Regions from separate parts of the Serratia sp. Ae19-1 genome, predicted to be linked through region 3. Evidence: predicted binding sites of a transcription regulator. Region 3 holds the regulator's gene; each other region holds the start of a gene.
The links. The regulator PurR, encoded in region 3, represses purine synthesis genes. The targets are predictions, from matches to a motif close to CANGCAAACGTTTGCNTG.

Region 1: the regulator PurR is predicted to act here: its motif matches at 4,137-4,154, upstream of cybB (cytochrome b561).
Region 2: the regulator PurR is predicted to act here: its motif matches at 4,490-4,507, upstream of AAIE04_RS06345 (NCS2 family permease).

The regions. Positions count from the first base shown of each region.
Region 1 is NZ_JBCHWD010000001.1:57,020-64,017, reverse strand. It holds gene AAIE04_RS00335 (hypothetical protein) at 120-368, shown strand; gene AAIE04_RS00330 (NAD(P)H-dependent oxidoreductase) at 365-1,132, opposite strand; gene AAIE04_RS00325 (winged helix-turn-helix transcriptional regulator) at 1,217-1,597, shown strand; gene AAIE04_RS00320 (flavin reductase family protein) at 1,594-2,175, opposite strand; gene AAIE04_RS00315 (ABC transporter substrate-binding protein) at 2,350-3,951, shown strand; gene cybB (cytochrome b561) at 4,228-4,752, shown strand; gene AAIE04_RS00305 (hypothetical protein) at 4,806-6,092, shown strand; gene AAIE04_RS00300 (hypothetical protein) at 6,089-6,998, shown strand, end outside.
Region 2 is NZ_JBCHWD010000002.1:196,066-203,063, forward strand. It holds gene AAIE04_RS06330 (CidA/LrgA family protein) at 1-37, opposite strand, end outside; gene AAIE04_RS06335 (LysR family transcriptional regulator) at 178-1,065, shown strand; gene AAIE04_RS06340 (Na+/H+ antiporter) at 1,142-2,791, opposite strand; gene AAIE04_RS06345 (NCS2 family permease) at 2,989-4,350, opposite strand; gene AAIE04_RS06350 (VOC family protein) at 4,684-5,091, opposite strand; gene AAIE04_RS06355 (glutathione S-transferase family protein) at 5,139-5,807, opposite strand; gene AAIE04_RS06360 (lipocalin-like domain-containing protein) at 5,804-6,247, opposite strand; gene bhsA (multiple stress resistance protein BhsA) at 6,443-6,703, shown strand; gene AAIE04_RS06370 (LysR family transcriptional regulator) at 6,767-6,998, opposite strand, start outside.
Region 3 is NZ_JBCHWD010000006.1:302,822-309,819, forward strand. It holds gene punC (purine nucleoside transporter PunC) at 1-28, opposite strand, end outside; gene punR (DNA-binding transcriptional activator PunR) at 152-1,096, shown strand; gene purR (HTH-type transcriptional repressor PurR) at 1,093-2,118, opposite strand; gene cydH (cytochrome bd-I oxidase subunit CydH) at 2,443-2,532, shown strand; gene sodB (superoxide dismutase [Fe]) at 2,595-3,173, opposite strand; gene AAIE04_RS18800 (C40 family peptidase) at 3,372-4,190, opposite strand; gene AAIE04_RS18805 (Grx4 family monothiol glutaredoxin) at 4,607-4,954, shown strand; gene rnt (ribonuclease T) at 5,023-5,706, opposite strand; gene gloA (lactoylglutathione lyase) at 5,785-6,192, opposite strand; gene AAIE04_RS18820 (alkene reductase) at 6,530-6,998, opposite strand, start outside.

The DNA of each region.
Region 1 (6,998 bases), on a different contig from region 3:
GCAGGAGAGAGTCATCTTATTGTTTTATATTAATATTATATACATTGATTGGTATTCATTGCCTGAAACACTATGCTTTAACAGACAGGGCAAAACACTCACCGACAGCGAGGTGGCCAATGAAACCGATCGACAAAAACGTGGGAGAGTACGACCTCACGGCGGAAAAAAAAGCGGGCATGATCACCGGCACGATCCGCGGTGAACTGCCGGACAGCGACGCCAATCTGCCGCTGCTGCCCTTCTCCGGCACCTTCGCCGGCCCCAGCGTGGCCGAAGCCATCGCCGATATTCAGCAGCAGTTCCCCGACATCGAACCGGCGATTATCGACGATTTGCGCGAGGAGCTGCTGAAGGCCGGGTTTTAATCCGGATCGCGGTGCCGCACGAACGGGCTGTAGACCGGCGCATCGGGTTTCAGCGCCAGATCGGCGTCAAAATCCTCATTGCGGTTGAACGGCACCGCCGGCCAGGCGGAAAACGCGTTCAAACCGTCCCGATACGCCTGCGTCACCTGCACCAAAGCGGCGTTCTGCGCCTGCAGAGCCTCGTCCGTCAACCCGCCGCGCACGCCATAGACCAGGAACGGCTCCAGCACGCTAAAGCCGATATAGTGCAGCGCATGCATGATTGGCCACAGCATCAGCCGCATATCGCCGTCACGCCCGTCCGGCGCACAGGCCTGAGCGGAAGCGCCGGCGGTGACGGTAAGCAGCGCCCGCTTGCCGCGCATCACGCCGTTCTCATGGCGGTGGCGGCTGTCGTAGATCCCGCCGTAAACGAACACCCGATCCATCCAGCCCTTGATGATGGCCGGCGCGCCGAACCACCAGAAAGGAAACTGCAGTACCAGCGTATCCGCCCAGCGCAGCAGCTCGATATGTCGCCGGATCTCCACCGGCAGCGCCTGGATCGTCCAGTGATGGCGCTGCTCCTGCATCGCATCAAATCTGTCCGCCTGCTTTCTGCTGGGGTAGTGGCCGGCGCCCTCGCGCGGATCAAACCCCTCCTGATACAGATCGACCGTCTTCACCTGGTGCCCCTGCGTCAGCCAGGCCTGCCGCGCCTGTTCAGCCAAATGAGCATTGAAAGAATGCGGCTCGGGGTGAGCCAGCACAATCAGCACGTTCATCCTGTTTCTCCCGTTGTAAGGTGGTGCTGTTATGCTGTGGCTTTCTCACCCCCTTGGCAATTACGCACCTGAAGGTAACCCCCAATGGCTTATCCCGGCGACGTCTATTCGAGCAAGTGTTCCGCGCGCGATGCGCTGGCGCTGATTTCCGGCAAGTGGGTGATGCTGATCCTGCCTGCGCTGGCACAACGCCCGATGCGCAACGGCGAGCTGCTGCGCCGCATCGACGGCATTTCGCAGAAGGTGCTGACACAAACGCTGCGTCAATTGGAACGCAATGGGCTGCTCGAACGGCTGGATTTAAGTGAAAAGAATCAGTCGCATGTGGAATACCGGCTCAGCGCCGTCGCCTGCTCGCTGGTCGAGACGCTGGCGGCGCTGGATAAGTGGGCGGAATACCATTTCCCCGAGCTGGACGCCGCCCGCGAGCGCTATGATGCTGACCGCAGACGCAAGGCCGATTAAAGCGGTTTGGCCCGCAGCGTCTCGCCGCTGCGCACGAAATTGCCCGCCCCCAGATGATGAATGGTGTGCAGATCCGCATTGGCGGCGGTGAAGTGCCAGCGCCCCTGTTGGAATACCCGTTCGTCCGCCGCCGCGCTCAGCACCTCACCGAAACAGGTGTCGTATTTTTCCTGCGCGCCGCTTTCCGGCAGCAACCGACACTCCAGCCACGCCACGCAGCCCTGTTCGATCAGCGGCACCTGCAGCGTGGCGCTCGGCGCTGCGGCGATGTGGAAGCGGGAGAACTTGTCGTCGTCCAGCCCGGACACGCTACCGACCGCGTAGGTGGCGTCGATGAACATCGCCGCCGGCACGCAAATACCGAATGCGCCGCTCTCTTCGATCATCTGCCGACTGTGTGCGCCTTTATCGACCACGATGGCGATGCGCGGTGGGCTGAACTCCACCGGCATCGACCAGGCGGCGGCCATCACGTTGCGTTTGGCGCCGTCGCGGCTGCGACTGGTGATCAAGACCGTCGGCCCGTGGTTCAGCAGGCGGCTGGCATGTTCGAGGGCGACAGGGCGAAAGTGGCTCATCGGGAAATCCTTGCGAGTGAGTGATTGTCCCGCAGTGTAGATCTACGCCGTAAAGGCAAGCAATGCGGGGCGCACAGAATGCGCAGATGAGAGGCTTGTTCCCCGTCTCGCCATCCGTTATCTATAGTTAAATCAATTCGCCGGTAACGGCCCATTCCACCTGAGGATCTTGCCTTGACGTTTTTAAAACACCCTATCGCCGGATTGGCGCTGGCCGGCTGCGGCCTGTTGTCGGCGGGCGGCGCGCTGGCCGCTTCCGATGCGCTGGTGTACTGCACCGTCGCCTCGCCGGAATCGTTCAACCCACAGCTTTCCAGCTCCGGGCCGACCTTTATCGCCACCTCACAGGTGCTGTACAACCGGCTGGTAACGCTGCGTGAAAGCGATAAAACGCCCGCTCCTTCGCTGGCCACCGAGTGGAGCGTCAGCCCGGACGGCAAGACCTACACCTTCACCCTGCGCCAGGGGGTGAAATTCAACAGCAACAAATACTTCACCCCAACGCGCGACTTCAATGCCGAAGACGTGGTGTTCACCGTGATGCGGCAGAAGGATCCCGCTAACCCCTACCACAAGGTTTCCGGCGGCAATTATGAATACTTCACCGACATGGGCCTGGACAAGCTGATCACCAAGGTGGAAGCGGTGGACGAGCATCACGTGCGCTTCACGCTGAGCCAGCCCAACGCCGCCTTCGTCGCCGATTGGGCGATGGATTTCGCCTCGATCCTGTCCGCCGAGTACGCCGACGCGATGTTGAAAAAGGGCACGCCGGAATACGTCGACAACTGGCCGATCGGCACCGGGCCGTTCGCGCTGCAGCAGTACAAGCAGGATTCGCTGATCCGCTACATCGCCAACCCGCACTACTGGCAGGGCGAAGTGGCCAGCAAGCATCTGATCTTCTCCATTACGCCGGATCCGCAAACCCGGCTGGCCAAGCTGAAAACCAACGAATGCCAGATCATCCCGGCACCGCTGCCGGAACAATTCGCCGCCATCAAGGCCGACAGCAACCTGCAGCTGCACGATATTACCGGGCTGAACGTCGGCTATCTGGCGTTCAACACCCAGAAAAAACCGTTCGACAACCTGCTGGTGCGCCAGGCGCTGAGCTACGCGGTAGACAAGAAAGCGATCGTCGCCGCCGTGTTCAAAGACAGCGGCACCCCGGCCAATTCGCTGCTGCCGCCGGGCATGCTGGGCTACAACGATAAACTGCCGGAGTACGCCTACGATCCGCAGAAGGCGCGCGAACTGCTGAAGCAGGCCGGGCTGGAGCAGGGCTTTGAGACCGACATCTGGTCGATGCCGGTACAGCGCCCCTACAACCCGAACTCGAAGCGCATCGCCGAGATGATTCAGAGCGACTGGGCGAAGGTGGGCGTGAAGGCCAAGATCGTCACCTGGGAGTGGGGCCAGTATCTGGCCGGGCTGCGCAAAGGTGAACAGCAGAGCGCGCTTTACGGTTGGGTGTCGGACAACGGCGATCCGGATAACTTCGCCACCCTGCTCGGCTGCGCCGGCGTGCAGAGCGGCGCCAACGTGGCGCGCTGGTGCGATAAGGATTACGACAAACTGATCCAGCAGGCGATCCAGGAAAACCAGCCGCAGGCGCGCGCCAAGCTGTATCAACAGGCGCAGGTGATCTTCGCCAAACAGGCGCCGTGGCTGCCATTGGCCACCGGCAAGGTGTTCTACGCCACCCGCAGCAACCTGAGCGGCTATGTGGTGGACGTGAACGGCAGCGATTTCGCCAAGGCCAAATTAAACTGACCCCAGGGCGCCGCAGCGGGGCTGCGGCGCCCCCCGTCTCATCGCTTAATAAGCTGCCAGCCTCTGAACCTACCGCGCATTAACTTCACAACTTACGATGCTAACTGTCTCCCCTGCCGCCAGGCACTTAACCCACTAAATTCATAGCTTAATAAGCCTATCCCCCTGGCATTTTGCTTAAACTGCATGCAGGCGCTTTCCTCGCCTGTAACATTTCGTTACCATCGGCGCACAGACCCTTTAACATCAGAAGGTAACCCGGTGCCAAACACCTACATGCCGTGGCAAATCCGCCTGCACTGGCTGGTGGCGATCCTGCTGGTCATCACCTGCGCCGCCATCGAGCTGCGGGGCTTTGCCGAGCCGGGCAGCGCGCCGTGGTACGTGCTGGTCGTCACCCACTTCAGCTGCGGCGTGACGGTGTTTGCGCTGATGATCGCCCGCCTGTTCCTGCGCTGGCGTCACGCCTCGCCCGCTATCACGCCCAAGCCGCCGAAGTGGCAAACCGGCCTGGCGCATCTGACGCATACCCTGATTTACCTGCTGCTGTTGACGCTACCGGTGCTGGGAGTGTATTCGCGCTATCTGGGCGGCAAAGAGTGGTACCTGTTCGGCCTGCCGATGCCGTTCGCCGAGGTGGCCGATCGGCCGCAGGCGCGGATGATTATCGGCTGGCACAAAACGCTGGCGTCATTCGGCTACTGGCTGATCGGCCTGCATGCCGCCGCCGCGCTGTTCCACCACTACATCGTCAAGGACAATGCGCTGGTGCGCATGCTGCCGTGGATGAAAAAGCGCTGAATACCCGGCGCCAGGGATGAATTTTCGGGCCACGCCCGCTGACAGGGAATGACATGCAAACCCAATTTTTTCATGTGACCGTCGAGCAATGCGCCTGCCAACAGACGGCGCCCGACAACCTGGTGAGGCTCATCGCTTCCGGCCAGACGTTCTTTTTTTACCGCGACGACTTCAGCGACAGCGAAAACCTGCTGGCCACGCTCGCCGCCGGCGATCGGGTGAAGATCGGCGCTCACCGCCTGCGGGACGGCAGCTACTGGCTGCACTGGCTGCTGCACGGCACGAAAGGCCGGCTGGAGCCCGACAGAACGCTGAAATACAAGCTGAAATACTTTGCCCTGCTGCTGCTGGGCATCGTGCTGGCCGGCGGTTTCCCAGCGGGCTTTTTCATCATGGACCGGGAAGACTCCTGGCTGACCATCGTCCTGTTCTTTATCGCCATCATCGCCGGCCTTATCGGTGTCGGCATGGTGTTGTTCGTCGGTTCAGAGCTTCTGCTGATCGGGCACCGCGGCCGCAGACGCCTGCTCAGGGCGCTGGATCGCGTGCTGCTGGGGCAAGACGTCACGCCACCCGGCTCACTCAGCCTGAAAATCCCCGGCATCAAATACCGGGCCGCCCGCGCAGACACCGTGCCGGCGACCGCACCGCTGCAGACCGCGCCTCCCCTTCCGAACGGCGTCGAGGCCTCCGGCATCGAGACGGTCAACGCCCTGAGCTACGAACTCTGCCAATATGAGCTCCCGCGGCAGGTGCAGTATTTGGACACTTATGCGTGGCGTCAGAAGGATACGCACTTCGCGTTGACGACCCGCGCGCTCAACGTCCCCAATACCAAACTGCATCCGGTATTTCGTCGGCAACATCCGCTTTTCATCGCCAAAGGCGACCCGCTGCAGGTGTTGTACTGCGAGAACGACGTCATTCCCGAGTTGCCCAAGGTGCGTGGAATCATCAATCACCGCGACCGCCAGACCTATCTCATCGGCGGCAATCGCTACTTCACCGAAGCCGGCCTTAACCTGTGCGCACGCGCCGTCTTCATTCTCGGCGCGATCATGATGTGCATTATGCTCGCCCTGATAGTGTGGGATAACGCCGATACCCCAGCCGGCTTTCACCTGGATGCCTGGACCCTGAAGCGCCTCGCCAGCGAGTTGCCGCCGATTCTGCTGCTGATGATGCTGATGGTCAGCGGCCTGGCGCTGCTGATCGAGGGCTTCGCCCAGATCTGCCGCCTCTACGCTTTTGACCAGCACCGCACGTTTAAGACGTTCAAATACCTGCGCACTCTGCGCCGCAGGCTATGGCGGCAGGAACAGGTGACGGAGCTGAAATGATGACGTTAGCGCTTTATAAAAGACCTCTTCTCATCCTGACGCTGTTTTTGGCCAGCGCGCTGGGCTTTTATTTCCTCGCTCCTGAGCAACGCTACGCACAGTGGCAATGGACCCAGGGCGACGAGGCGTTGCCGACGATAGCCCGCTACGATCTCATCCACAGCTACCCGGCACAGGACGGCGCTCTGCTGCTCACCAGCAAAAGAAGTGAGACCAGCGCCTACAACAGCTTTTACGGCTGGGCGGCCAACTACCTCAGCCAGGTGCTGTTCGTCGGCCCAAAGGGATTGCAAATGCTGGGGGAGCTCGACGAATCGATCCACGATGCGGTTTGCAGCGCGCAAGAGTGCGTGCTTTTTCTGTCCAAAGGGCGCCGGCTGGTCGATGTGCAGCGGGGCACCATCGGACCGCTGCTCCCCTGGGCGGAAGGCGATGACAATCTCCCGTCCTTGATCGGCGGCAAACTGGTGGCGCTGCCGGGAAAACGCGCGCTGTATTTCATCAGCACCGAGGGCATTTTCTACAGCCCGGACTTCGGCGCCCATTGGCGACAGACGCTGAATCTGCCGGCGCTGCTGGACGAGCGGCAGCTGCTGGGCTTTGAGCGCGGCGAGGAAGAGTCATCGACGCGTTTCGGCAAAGCTGCTCGCAAATCCATGCCCGAGATCTTTACCGCCGTTGATGGCGATCGCGTGCTGTTCTGGATGAACCCGGTGCTCGGATCCGGCGCGTTGCACATCGCCGTTAACGGCAAAACCGGCGAGATGACTGAATGGCATTGGCTACTGGTGCGCGTGAACGAAAGCGCGCAGGCCCCGGATGGCGGCATCTACCTGATCGCGCAGACGCTGGACAGAGGGCTGTATCAGCTCCTGCGCTATCAGCCCGATGGGCAGCTGACGGCAC
Region 2 (6,998 bases), on a different contig from region 3:
GCAGGGAGGGGGCTACGCGGCGTAACGCCAGAGACATGAAAGATGACCTCAAACAATAAATTGACGGCCTACAGTATACGCAGCCGGGAAACCACGCCTGAAATGAATTAAAATTATCGACATCATGCCGTCTGGGAATAGTTTCCCACCGGTAGCGTCCCCAAGGAGAACCCTAACGTGGATGTCCGCACCCTGCGCTACTTCGTTGAAGTGGTGCGCCAGCAAAGCTTCACCCGCGCGGCGGAAAAACTGTTCGTCACCCAGCCCACCATCAGCAAGATGCTGCGGCATCTGGAGGAGGAGCTGGAGTGCACGCTGCTGATCCGCGAAGGCCGCAAGCTGCGTCTGACCGACAGCGGCCAAGCGGTGTATCAGCGCGGCCTGACGATCCTCGACGAATTCCGCCAGTTGGAGGCGGAGCTGGAAGACATCGGTTCAGTGAAAAAAGGGGTGCTGCGGCTCGGCATTCCGCCGATGGTCGGCAGGCAGATCGCCGATCTGATCCGCCGTTTTCGCCAGACCTACCCCGGCATCGAATTAAAAATTTCCGAACTGGGCGGGCTGTCGGTCGAGCAGGCGGTGATGTCCGGCGAGCTGGATCTGGCGATGACGGTGCTGCCCTTCGATTCGGAACAGCCGCTGACCTTTCTGCCGCTGCTGGGCCATCCGATGTGCGTGGTGGCGCCGCGCACGCCGCAGTGGCTCAATCGCACCCGCATCAATATCGCCGAATTGGCCGACAGCCCAATCCTGATTTATAACGAGGACTTCGCGCTGTACAAGATGCTGATGAAGGCGTTTAGCCAGGCCGGTTTTGAGCCGCAAATCGCGGTGCGCAGCGGCCAGTGGGACTTCCTCGCCTCGATGGTGCAGGCCGGCGTGGGCATCGCCATGCTGCCGGAACCGGTCTGCCGCTGGCTGGACAAGGAAAACCTGGTTTGGCTGCCGCTGGAGCCGCGCATGGAGTGGCGGGTCGGGCTGATCTGGCGGCAGGGCAGCTATCTGTCACACAGCGCGCAGGCCTGGATCGCCTGCTGCCGCGACTACTGGCCGCCGGTCAAGTAGCCAAAAAAACAAGGGCCGCACAGGCGGCCCTTCAGGACAGAAATAAGAGGAAAAACGTTTATTCCTCGTCTGAAGTTTACCCTTCGCGCTCGATCAGCAGCGCTTCGAGCAAGTCGAGATCGTGCAGCAGTTTTTGCAGCGTCTCGTTGCTGATTTTCTGCGTGGCGCGCAGGTGGTACAGCTCGCCGCGCTCGGCGCGCAGCGCCGTCAGGCGGAAACGCCGCTCGAGGTTTTCCATCGCCAGCGCATTCTCGATGTCGTCTTTCGAGGCGATGCGCCGCCGCAGCATGCCCGTCACCCGCGAGCTGACCTCTTTCAATACCTGCGGATCGAGGTTCTCTTCGGTATCGGCAACCAGGCGCTCTTCCATTTTATTCACGCTCTCGATCGCCACTTCGGCCGCCATGGCGATCGCCATGCGCTCTTCCTGCTTGCTGGCGCTCTTGTCGGTGACCTGCACGCCGCGCAGCAGCAGCGGCAACGCCAGCACGCCGACGATCAACGACAGCAGGATCACCCCGGCGGCGATAAACACCAGTTGATAGCGCGCCGGGAAGGCGGTGCCGTCACTCAACAACAGCGGTATCGACAGCACACCGGCCAGGGTAATCGCCCCGCGCACCCCGGCGAACGACGCCACCCACAGCTCACGCGTGCTGTAATCGCCGAACTGCAGCGGGCGCTTTTTCATAAAGCGGTTGCTGGTTTTCTTCATTACCCACAGCCAGGTGAAGCGCAGCACCAGCAGCGCGGCGTAGATGGTGGCCACGTCGGCGAACAGGTACCAGGTCTGAATCGTCGGATCCAGCTCCGCCTGCAGGATAGAGGTCTCGAGAATGCCCGGCAGCTGCAGGCCCAACATGATGAACACCATGCCGTTGAACACGAACTCCAGCATCGCCCATACGCTGTTGGCGCGCAGGCGCATCGCCAGCGGCGCGTTGCGGATCACGCCGGACTGGCTGATGGTCATCCCCGCCGCTACCGCCGCCAGGATGCCGGAGACGCCGATATGTTCGGCGATCAGATAAGAGGCGAACGGCAGCAGCAGCAGGAACACGATCTGGGTCGCCGGATCGTCGCCGCTCCAGCGGCTCATCACCCGCAGCGATTTACTGTAGGTCCAGGTGACCGCCACACCGGCCAGCAGGCCGCCGATCGCCACTTTGAGGAACTCCAGGGTTGCGCCGCCCACGGTGAACACCATGGTGCCCATCGCCACCGCGATGGCGAACTTGAGCGACACCAGGCCGGAGGCGTCGTTCATCAGCGCCTCGCCCTCGAGCACGCCCATGATCGGCTTGGGAATGCGCCCTTTACCGACGATGCCGGACAGCGCCACGGCGTCGGTCGGCGACAGCACCGCCGCCAGCGCGAAGGCCGCCACCAGCGGAATGCCCGGCACCATGGCGTAGATCAGATAGCCAACGCCGACCACGGTGATCAGCACCAGCACCAGCGCCAGGCCGAGGATTTCACGCCCGTGATGCAGGAACTCGCGCGTCGGCGTTTTCCAGCCGTCGGCGAACAGCAGCGGCGGGATGAACAGTACCAGGAACAGTTCGGGATCAAAGTCGACGTGCAGCCCGAAGTGCGGCCAGGCCAACAGCGCCCCGATGGCGATTTGCATCAGCGGCAGCGGCACCTGGAACGGCAACATGCGCGTCACCACCCCGGACAGGGAGACCACCAGGATCAAAATGAGGATTGTAAAAAAGATTTCCATGCTTTCCTTAGACTCTACGATTCAGACGACATCGGCTCAGGGCCTGCGTTGGTCCCGATAGTAGATCACTTTTTTTACAGCGGTTAAAGCTTGTTGTGCCTTTCAAAACGCGGTGCAGAGCAGAAGAAGACTTATCTTAAGAAGGGAGATGCCGTGCATGCTTCCCCCGCCCGCCGGGCGAGGGAAACGAGGCGTGATTAAATCGCCCAGCCGCCGGCGTAAAACGCCACCAGCGCTACGGCGATCAGCACGGTGCCGATGTTCAGCTTGCGCCATTCGCCGGAGAAGATGCGGCCGATGACCAGCGAGCTGAAACCCAGCATGATGCCGGTGACGATGTTGCAGGTCAGCACGATGAATACCGCGCACAGCAGGCCGGCCATCGCATCGACGAAGTCGTTGAAGTCCAGCTTGGTGACGTTGCTCAACATCAGCAGGCCGACGTACATCAACGCCGGTGCAGTGGCATAGACCGGCACCAGATAGGCCAGCGGCGACAGGAACAGGATCAGCAGGAACAGAATGCCGACCACGGTGGCGGTCAGGCCGGTCTTGCCGCCCGCGGCGGTGCCGGCGGCGGACTCGATGTAGACGGCGGCGGGTGCGGCGCCCACCAGGCCGGAGAAGATGCTGCTCAGGGAATCCGAGGTCAGCGCCTTGCCACCGCTGATGATCTGCCCGTCTTTATCCAGCAGGTTGGCCTGCCCGGCCACCGCGCGGATGGTACCGGTGGCGTCGAACACCGCGGTCATCACCAGCGCCAGCACGCTCGGCAACACCACCGGCTGCAGCGCGCCCATGATATCCAGGCTGAAGATCAACGATTTGCCGTCAGCGTCCGCCAGGCTCGGCATGGCGAACAGCCCCTGGTATTTCACCGCCGGATCGAAGATCAGACCGATGATGGAAATGGCGATGATCACCAGCAGAATGCCGCCGGGCACGCGCAGTTTCTCCAGCCCGAAGATCACCGCCAGACCGACCAACGTCATCACCACCGGGAAGGAGGTGAAGGCACCGAGCGCTACCGGCAGGCCATCCAGCGGGTTCTTCACCACCAGGCCGACGCCGTTGGCGGCGATCAGCAGCAGGAACAGGCCGATGCCGATGCCGGTGCCGTGCGCCACGCCCATCGGCAGGTTGCGCAGGATCCAGGCGCGAATGCCGGTCACCGAGATGACGGTAAACAGCACGCCCATCAGGAACACTGCGCCCAGCGCCACCGGGATGCTGATGTGTTGGCCCAGCACCAGGCTGAACGCGGTGAAAGCGGTCAACGAGATCGCACAGCCGATGGCCATCGGCAGATTAGCCCACAACCCCATCAACAGCGATCCCAGACCAGCCACCAGGCAGGTGGAGACGAACACCGCCGCCGGCGGGAAACCCGCCTTGCCCAGCATGCTCGGCACTACGATCACCGAGTACACCATCGCCAGGAAGGTGGTCAGCCCCGCCACCACTTCCTGGCGCACGCTGCTGCCGCGCGCGGAAATTTTAAAATAGCCATCAAGCCCGCCGGTTGGTTTTGCGGCGTGGTTCGCTTGAGAGTTCGACATAGGTTACTTCCCCTGTGTTTCATGAATCGGCCCGTCGCAGCAGGCCTGTAATCTCGCCCGCGCCTGATCGCCACGTAATCGTTTACGTCACGTTCCGCTTCCTTGCCCTTCCGTCGCACCGCCAACGGCGATGCGCACCAAGGCAAACGTTTAACTCGCAGCGCGCGGTACGGGTGATTTATGGTGGTTTATTCAAGGCAAACGATTATCCTGCCTTCCCTAGCGTCTAATCAACTAAAGATCGCGGCAAATTATGCAGAAAATGACGGGAATGGCTTCTGCACGAAAAGACGGGGCGACCGGACGCCCCGAGCGACATCTTCCACGACGACATTATTGCGTCTGCACCGCACTGGGATCCATGTACATCAGCTCCCAGATATGGCCGTCCAGATCCTGGAATCCGTGGCCGTACATCACGCCATAATCCCGCGGCTGGTGGTAGGTATTGCCGCCGCCGGCGATCGCCTTGCGCACCAGTTCGTCGACCGCCGCCCGGCTGGGTTGCGACAGACAAACCAACACCTCGGTGGCCTGCCTGGCGTCGCCGATCGGATTTGGGGTAAACATGCTGAATTTGTCGTGGGTCAGCAGCATCACGTAAATCGTATCGCTGACCACCATGCAGGCGGCGGTATCGTCGGTAAATTGCGGGTTGAAACTGAATCCCAACTGGGTGAAAAACGCCATCGAGGCGGGCAGATCGCGTACCGGCAGATTAACGAAGATTTGCGTAGCCATGGGCTACCTCCGATGAAGAATGACCTCATCGAGTATAGCCCATCGCTTTAACTCAGCAGATCGTAAGGGCCGCCCTGCTCCAGCGCCCGTTGATAGGCCGGCCGGGCATGAATGCGCTGCAGGAAGCCGCGCAGTTTCGGGCAATTGTCCAGCGCACCGCGCGCCGCCATCGCCTCCAGCGGGAAACTCATCTGGATGTCCGCCGCACTGAAGTCGTTGCCGACGAACCAGCTGCCCTTGTTCAGGTACTGCTCAAGGTACTCGCAGTGCGGCGCGATCTGCTTGTCGAGGTATTCGCGCTGCACGCCTTTGCCGATCGCGCCCGCCACCGGCCGCAGCAGCCACGGGATCGGCGGCTGGCCGAGACGGCTGAACACCAGTTTCATCACCAACAGCGGCATCAGCGATCCTTCCGCGTAGTGCAGCCAGTAGCGGTATTGCTGACGCGCGTGGAAATCGGTCGGCATGAACATGCCTTGCGCGTCATAGGCTTCCTGCAAATATTCGATAATGGCGCCGGATTCCGCCAGCGTCAGATCGCCGTCGACGATCACCGGCGATTTGCCCAGCGGGTGGATCTTTTTCAGCGCCGGCGGCGCCAGCATGGTGTTCGGATCGCGCTCGTAGCGTTGCACCTGATAGGGCACGCCCAACTCTTCCAGAAACCACAGAATGCGCTGCGAACGCGAGTGATTGAGATGATGAACAATGATCATGACGAGGCTCCTGTCCGTTGCCACACCAGCTCGCCAACCTGCAAGCCGTTGCCGAGCTGCAGCGGAACCGTGCGCAACGTCAGCCGATCGCCGCTGAAAGCGTAAAAGCGTACCTGACGGCTGCCGATCCAGTTGGGGAACGAACAGCCTTCGACCTGATGCACCACCTGCAGCTCGCTTTCCTCCACCTGATAGCGGCCGAAGTAGCAAATCATATTGATGAAAGCGGTATGGATCTCGCGTTCGGACCCCTGCGCCAAATCAGCGGCGGCGAAACGCGGCCGCACGGCGCTGTAGAGCTGCGCCGCCATCGTGCCATTGGCCTCATAGTGGATGCGCCCCAACACCTGCTCACCCAGCGGATAATTCAACTCGCCATCCTGATTTTTAAACGCCGACGACACCAGCGCCCAGCTGCCGATAAACGCGTTTACCGTCATCAGTCTTCTCCGGTTAAGGATCGTCTGTAAAGGGTAGTGATGATTTTTACCGCGCGCCAGCGGGTGAAAAACAATCAATTTATTTGAATGAAATACTCAAAACTCTCCGATTTTTTATTCCGACCTGCCGCACTACTATTTAACACATCGAGAGAAAACGAGCTCTCACCCAATCAATACGCTGAGGAATACATCATGAAAAACGTCAAAATTTTTGCTACCGCTGCACTGCTGGCTACCGCTTCTTTCGCTACCTTCGCCGCTGACCTGCCAACCAGCCAGCCTGCCGCAGACGCTCAGAAAATCGGCGTAGTCTCCGTGAGCGGCGCCGCCAACCTGAGCGCGCTGGAAAGCGAACTGGCCAGCAAAGCCGCCGCATCGGGCGCCAGCTCATACCGCATCGTCGCCGCCGGCGGTCAGAACAAACTGTACGGCACCGCAGAAATCTTCAACTGATCGTCTGATCGTCGAACAGCTAACCGACGGAAGAAAGAAGCCCCGCAAGGGGCTTTTCTCGTTTTAGCGGGCATCAAAGCGTGCCGCCAGCTTCTGCAGGCGAAACTGCTCGGTGATGTAATCGACGAATACCCGGGTTTTGGTCGGCAAAAATTTGGTGGTGGGAAAATAGAGGTAGACGCTGCCGCGATCGACATACCAGCCCGGCAGAACCCGCACCAGACGGCCTCTTTCCAGATAAGGCGCCGCATTCGGCATGCCGATCAGCGCGATGCCCACCCCCATCTCCGCCGCC
Region 3 (6,998 bases):
AGAACATAAAGCCAAAAGAATTTCGCATGGTATTTCTCGTTAATATTTTAGTGTCGCAGGTTTTTAGCGCCGGCCAGTGTATCCGGCTGGATCTCTGCTTGTGAAACGGTAATATTTGCAAAGTGCTGTTAAAAAAATTGAAGGCAAAGCGATGTGGTCTGAATATTCACTTGAAGTCGCCGACGCGGTAGCGCGCACCGGCAGTTTCAGCGCGGCGGCGCAGGAGCTGCACCGGGTGCCGTCGGCGGTGAGTTATACCGTGCGGCAGCTGGAGCAATGGCTGGCGGTGCCGCTGTTTGAGCGGCGTCACCGCGATGTGGAGCTGACGCCGGCCGGCGCGCTGTTTATCAAGGATGCGCGAGCTGTTATCAAAAAAATGCTCGACACCCGCCGCCACTGTCAGCAGGTGGCCAACGGTTGGCGCGGCCAGCTGAATATCGCGGTAGATATCATCGTCAAACCGCAGCGCAGCCGCCAGCTGGTGCTGGATTTCTATCGCCATTTCCCCGACGTCGAGTTGATGCTGCAACCCGAGGTGTTCAACGGCGTCTGGGATGCGCTGGCGGACGGCAGGGCGGACATGGCGATCGGCGCCACGCGTGCAGTGCCGGTCGGCGGCGGTTTTGCCTTCCGCGACATGGGCTATATGAACTGGCTGTGCGTAGTCAGCCCGCAACACCCGCTGGCGCAGCTGGCGGGGCCGCTGCACGACGATCAGTTGCGGCCGTACCCTTCGCTCTGCCTGGAGGACACCTCGCGCAATTTGCCCAAGCGCGTCACCTGGACGCTGGATAACCAGCGGCGGCTGGTGGTGCCGGACTGGACGTCGGCGCTCGACTGTTTGTGCGCCGGGCTGTGCGTCGGCATGATGCCGGCACATCGGGCGCTGCCGCTGGTGCAGCGCGGTGAGCTGAAGGCGTTGCAGCTGCAGCAGCCGTTTCCAGCCAGCCCTTGCTGCCTGACCTGGCAGCAGGATAAACCGTCACCGGCGATGAGTTGGCTACTGGCGTATCTGGGCGATGGGGAGACGCTGAATCAGGAGTGGCTGAGCGAGGCGGCACCGGAAGCCGTGCAGGCTTCCGGCTCAGGGGATTAGCGGCGGTAGTCGATGAACGGACCGTCGGCGACCGAGCGGCGTTCGACCAGCTTCGGATGCACTTCGATCACCTGCGACTCTTCGCGCTTGCTGATGATGCGATCCAGCAGCATGGTGAAGGCCATTTCGCCCAGGCGTTCTTTCGGCTGATGAATGGTGGTCAGCGCCGGGGTGAAGTAGCGGGCGTTGCGCACGTTGTCGTAGCCGATCACGGAAATATCCTGCGGCACCCGCAGCCCCAGTTCGTCGGCGGCGCAGATGGCGCCCATCGCCATGATGTCGCCGCCGCAGAATACCGCAGTCGGCCGCTGTTTTTGCGACAGGATCTGGTGCATCGCCTTGTAACCGGATTCCGGCTCGAAGTCGCCCTGCACGATCCACTCTTCGCGAATGTCGATCTGCGCTTCCTGCAGCGCCTTCATAAAGCCCTGATGACGGCCGCCGCCGGTATTGCGCGACAGCTGGCCTGGGATGGCGCCGATATCGCGGTGGCCGCGTTCTATCAGGTAACGGCCGGCCAGATAGCCGCCTTCGAAGGCGTTATCGATGATGGTGTCGGTGAAGTCGCCGCGCGCCGCACCCCAGTCCATCACCACCATCGGGATGTTACGGTAGTCTTCCAGCATGCCCAGCAGCTGATCCGGGTATTCGGAACACATCACCAGCAGGCCGTCGACGCGCTTTTGCGCCAGCATCGCCAGGTAGGCGCGCTGTTTGTCCAGGTTGTTGTGCGAGTTGCACAGGATCAGGGTGTAGCCTTTGCTGTAGCAACTGTTTTCCACCGCTTCGATCACTTCGGCGAAGTAGGGGGCTTCACTCGAGGTGGCCAGCAGGCCGATCGACTTGGTGTGATTGACTTTCAGGCTGCGCGCCACGGCGCTCGGCGAGTAGTGCAGTTCTTTGATGGCGGCCCACACGGCCGCTTTGGTCTCTTCGGCGACGAAACGAGTCTTATTGATGACGTGCGAAACGGTGGTGGTGGAAACGCCCGCGCGTTTGGCCACATCTTTAATCGTTGCCATGTAAGGAATGACTCCTGAACTCACATGTTTACAGCATGTAAGTGTGATGTTAATCGTTTGCCTACGTAGATCCTTCTCCAGAGAAGCGAAAACTGAGTTTTTAGTGTGTTGAAGTCTTCAGCGCTTAATCAGGAGGGGCATGGATGCCGGTACGCAGTTGTGAACTGCGAATTTTGTCGCATATTGAGCAAAAGTGGAAGAGGTAATCGATATTATAAACCGGGAAATGATAACAAGATTTTATCGGCGAACTGTGGGAAAATGATTTGACGTACTAATTGTACGCCTTTTATCCTTAGGAAAGCCCATTTTAAAGGAGTTGTCATGGATACCGAATTGAAGATGTCGCTGTTCACCACCGTTTGCGCGCTGGCGGTCATTATCGCTTTCAGCTTCGTTGCCGCGTTGAACTGATTTCCCTCCGGCGCTAAAAAAGGCGCAGCCTGGCTGCGCCTCGTCACATCAGAAACCGGTGCTTACGCCAGGTTTTCCGCTGCGAAGGTCCAGTTGACCAACGCCCAGAAGTTTTCCAGGTATTTTGGACGCGCATTGCGGTAATCGATGTAATACGCGTGTTCCCACACGTCAACGGTCAGCAGCGGTTTGTCTTCACCGGTCAGCGGGGTTGCCGCGTTAGAGGTGTTGACGATCGCCAGCGCGCCGTCCGGTTTTTTCACCAGCCAGGTCCAGCCGGCGCCGAAGTTTTTCACGGCGGCATCGGTGAACTGCTCTTTGAACGCAGCGAAAGAGCCGAAGGACTTGACGATCGCCGCCGCCAGTTCGCCCTGCGGTTCACCGCCGCCCTGTGGCGACAGGCAGTGCCAGTAGAAGGTGTGGTTCCACACCTGCGCCGCGTTGTTGAACACGCCGCCGTTAGAGGTCTTGATGATCTCTTCGAGCGATTTGCCCTCGAACTCGCTGCCTTTCACCAGGTTGTTCAGGTTAACCACGTAGGTGTTGTGGTGTTTGCCGTAGTGGTATTCCAGGGTTTCGGCGGAGATGTGCGGCTCGAGCGCGTTTTTCTCATACGGTAATGCAGGTAATTCAAACGACATTGCTTCCTCCTTTACAGCGCCATGTGCTTCCCGCCGGGGCGAGAGCCGGATGGGCCGTTTTTTATTGTGGTCATTCAATCTTAACAATTTTCATCATAAAAAACAGGAGGAAAAGCGAGAAATGCGCGTGGGGAAGTGCGATGGGCGATAGCTTGAGCAGGCGGTTGCGACCGGGCCGCAACCGCGCAGAGCGGGAAATTAACGAATGGTTTTCGGCGTCACTACGCGGCGTGCGCCGATGTAGTGGTTCTGCCAATAGTCGTTGTCGAGCTGGCTGATGCGGATCTCTTCGCCGGTGCGTGGCGACTGGATGAATTTGCCGTTGCCGAGGTAGACGCCGACGTGGTCCGCCACGCCGCGGTTGTTGATGCGGAAGAACACCAGATCGCCGCTTTCCAGCTCGCTTTTCTTGATAGGCGCCGCGTCACGCAGGTGATACATCTCGTTGGCGGTGCGCGGCATCTTGATTTTCACCACGTCTTTATAGGCGTAATAGATGAGGCCGCTGCAGTCGAAGCCGGTGCGCGGCGAGCTGCCGCCCCAGCGGTAAGGTTTGCCCATCTGGCCCATCAGCTTGGCCATCGCGGTCTGTTTGGCGTGCTGGTAGCGTTTCTTGTGCGCCGGGCTGAGTTTCAACGGCTTTTCTTCACGCGCCAGCTTGGCGGTGGCCATGCCGGCTTCGCGGTGGCGGCCATAGCCTTTTTTGTAGCCCTTTTTCGGCGGGGTGACTTTAATCTTGGCGGTTTTCTGCGCTTTGGCCTTGGGTTTGGCGCTGACGATCTTTTTCGCGCTTTTCTCGCTTTTGGCCTTGGCGGTCTTGGTTTTTTTCTCGGGAGCCGTCACTTTGGCTTTCTTGGCGGCTTTATCCGCTTTCTTTTTTCTGCGGTCATCGGGCCGCGCTTCATTGGCATGGCTTTTACGCTGCTCGGCGGCAATACGCGCCTGTGGCGCAGCGTGCGCCAAATTGAAGAAGAGCTGCGTAAACAGCAGCGCAAAGAGCGTAAGAATTAAACGCATGTCGACGTCACCAACCTTGGCCCCGAAACGGATATCGAAAGAGTTACAGTATTCCCGAATTTCGCCATATAAAACAGCGAAGAACTCAGAAATAATAATCCATATTGTGAGAAAACGTTAATGACATTTTTTTTGGTTTAAAATCAGCCTGTTGGTGTATGAAAAAACGTCAACCCATGGCGGGTGGGATAATTAATCCGCGCCGTCGTCGCGGCGCAATATATTAGTGAAATGGTCGGATTAAAAATGTTATTCTCAGCGTATGTTTTGACCGGAATGACGTGGCCGGTGAAACGCGATCGGCGGCGGGTGAATATCCTTGCAAAAGATGGCGTTTTCTTGCGACTGTTCCAGCCGCTACAATAGAGCGCGTGATGCATGTTGTAGCCATGAAATGTGGCTTGAGGAAGCAATAAATGACGACGACAATTGAAAAAATTCAGCACCAGATCGCTGAAAACCCGATTCTGCTGTACATGAAAGGCTCGCCAAAGCTGCCGAGCTGCGGCTTCTCCGCACAGGCTGTGCAAGCGCTGTCCGCCTGCGGCGAGCGTTTCGCCTACGTGGATATTCTGCAGAACCCGGACATCCGCGCCGAGCTGCCAAAATACGCCAACTGGCCGACTTTCCCGCAGCTGTGGGTTGACGGTGAGCTGGTCGGCGGTTGCGATATCATTATCGAAATGTATCAGCGCGGCGAGCTGCAGCAGCTGATCAAAGAGACGGCTGAAAAGTATAAAGCGCAGGAAGACCAGCAGTCTTAATCGACAAGCTTGCGGTTATCGCGTAACGGGCGGCGCCAGTGCAAACTGGGCCGCCTTTTTCATTGGTTTTATTCGGCGAGATCGGCGGCGGGCAGCGGCCAGCCGCCGAGGCGTTTCCAGCGGTTAACCAGCTCACAAAACAGCAGGGCGGTTTGCTCGGTGTCGTACAGCGCGGAGTGCGCCTGGCTGCTGTCGAACGGCATGCCGGCGGCGATGCAGGCTTTGGCCAGCACCGTTTGGCCCAGCACCAGGCCGCTCAGCGCCGCGGTGTCGAAGGTGGCGAACGGATGGAACGGGTTGCGCTTCAGCCCGGCGCGTTCTGCCGCGGCCATCAGGAAGCTGTGATCGAAGTTGGCGTTGTGCGCGACGATAATGGCCCGATTACAACCGCGATCCTTGAGCCCTTTGCGCACCGCTTTGAAAATGGCGTGCAACGCGTCATATTCGCTGACTGCGCCGCGCAGCGGGTTGTGCGGATCGATGCCGTTAAACGCCAGCGCCTCCGGTTGCAGGTTGGCGCCCTCGAAAGGCTCCACGTGGAAGTGCAGGGTTTCGTCCTGCTGCAGCCAGCCGTCTTCATCCATTTTCAGCGTCACGGCGGCGATCTCCAGCAACGCATCGGTATTGGCGTTGAACCCGGCGGTTTCAACATCTATTACTACGGGATAAAACCCACGAAAACGACCACTCAGGGCGTTAAGATCACTTTTCTCGGCCATCAGTTTCTTATCTTCATCGAATGCAGCGCGCATTATGGCAAATTTTGCGCCCGGTTGCAGGCGCTATCGCGCGGAGAATCAGCAGGGCGCGGGGCGCCCTGAAGGGGAGGCTTAGTGGCCGAGGCCCTGACCGGCGTGTTTGTTTTCGATCAGCTCGATTTTGTAACCGTCCGGATCTTCGACGAAGGCGATCACCGTGGTGCCGCCCTTCACCGGACCGGCTTCGCGGGTGACCTTGCCGCCGGCGCGGCGGATGCTGTCGCAGGTGGCGGCGACGTCGTCCACGCCCAGCGCCAGGTGGCCGAAGGCGGTGCCCATGTCGTAGCTGTCGGTACCCCAGTTATAGGTCAGTTCGATAACCGCGCCTTCGCTCTCTTCCGTATAGCCGACGAAAGCCAGCGAGTATTTGTACTCCGGGTTCTCACTGGTGCGCAGCAGGCGCATGCCTAATACCTTGGTGTAGAAGTCGATGGCGCGTTGCAGGTCACCGACGCGGATCATGGTATGGAGTAAGCGCATAATTCCTCTGAATTAACTGTGCCGTGGCAGACGGCGGGTGGATTGAAGCACAAGCGAGTATAGCCTTGTCCCGCAAGGAAATTCAATGTAACGACTGAGTGACAATGTCACATGTTGTCGTCATGCCGGTGATGCCTAATTATTGATCGAGCGTGCCGATCGATACGAAGTAATTGATCTGCACAATCAATTATCAATCCTGCGTGCAACCGTGTAAAAATTAAACGGCAGTATAAACAACACCAGGGAACAGCGGCCCGCCTTGTGCGGGCCTTTTTGCAAGCGGCGCATAAAAAAACGGCCATGCGTTTGCGTGGCCGTTGGGCGTCAGGACGGGTTACTTCGCCAGAAACGGATAGTCGGTATAGCCTTCGGCACCGCCGCCGTAGAAGCTTTCCGGCTTAGGTTCGTTCAGCGGCGCGTGCTGACGGAAACGCTCGACCAGATCCGGGTTGGCGATATAGCTGCGGCCGAAGGCTACCGCGTCGATGAAACCTTTTTCGATCAGCGCTTCGGCTTTTTCGGCGGTGTAGGCGCCGGCGCCGACGATCACCCCTTTAAAGTGGGCGCGCACCGAGTCGCGGAAGGCGTCGGAATACGGTTTGCCGCCGGCCCAGTCCGGTTCGGAGATGTGCAGGTAGGCGATGTTGCGCTTGTTCAGCTCTTCCACCAGGTACAGCGCCGCTTCCTCCTGATCTTCCCCGTTGTCCAGACCGTTGAACGGCCCCAGCGGCGAGATGCGGATGCCAATATGTTCGGAACCCCATTCGGCGACCGCCGCGTCGACCACTTCCAGCGTCAGGCGG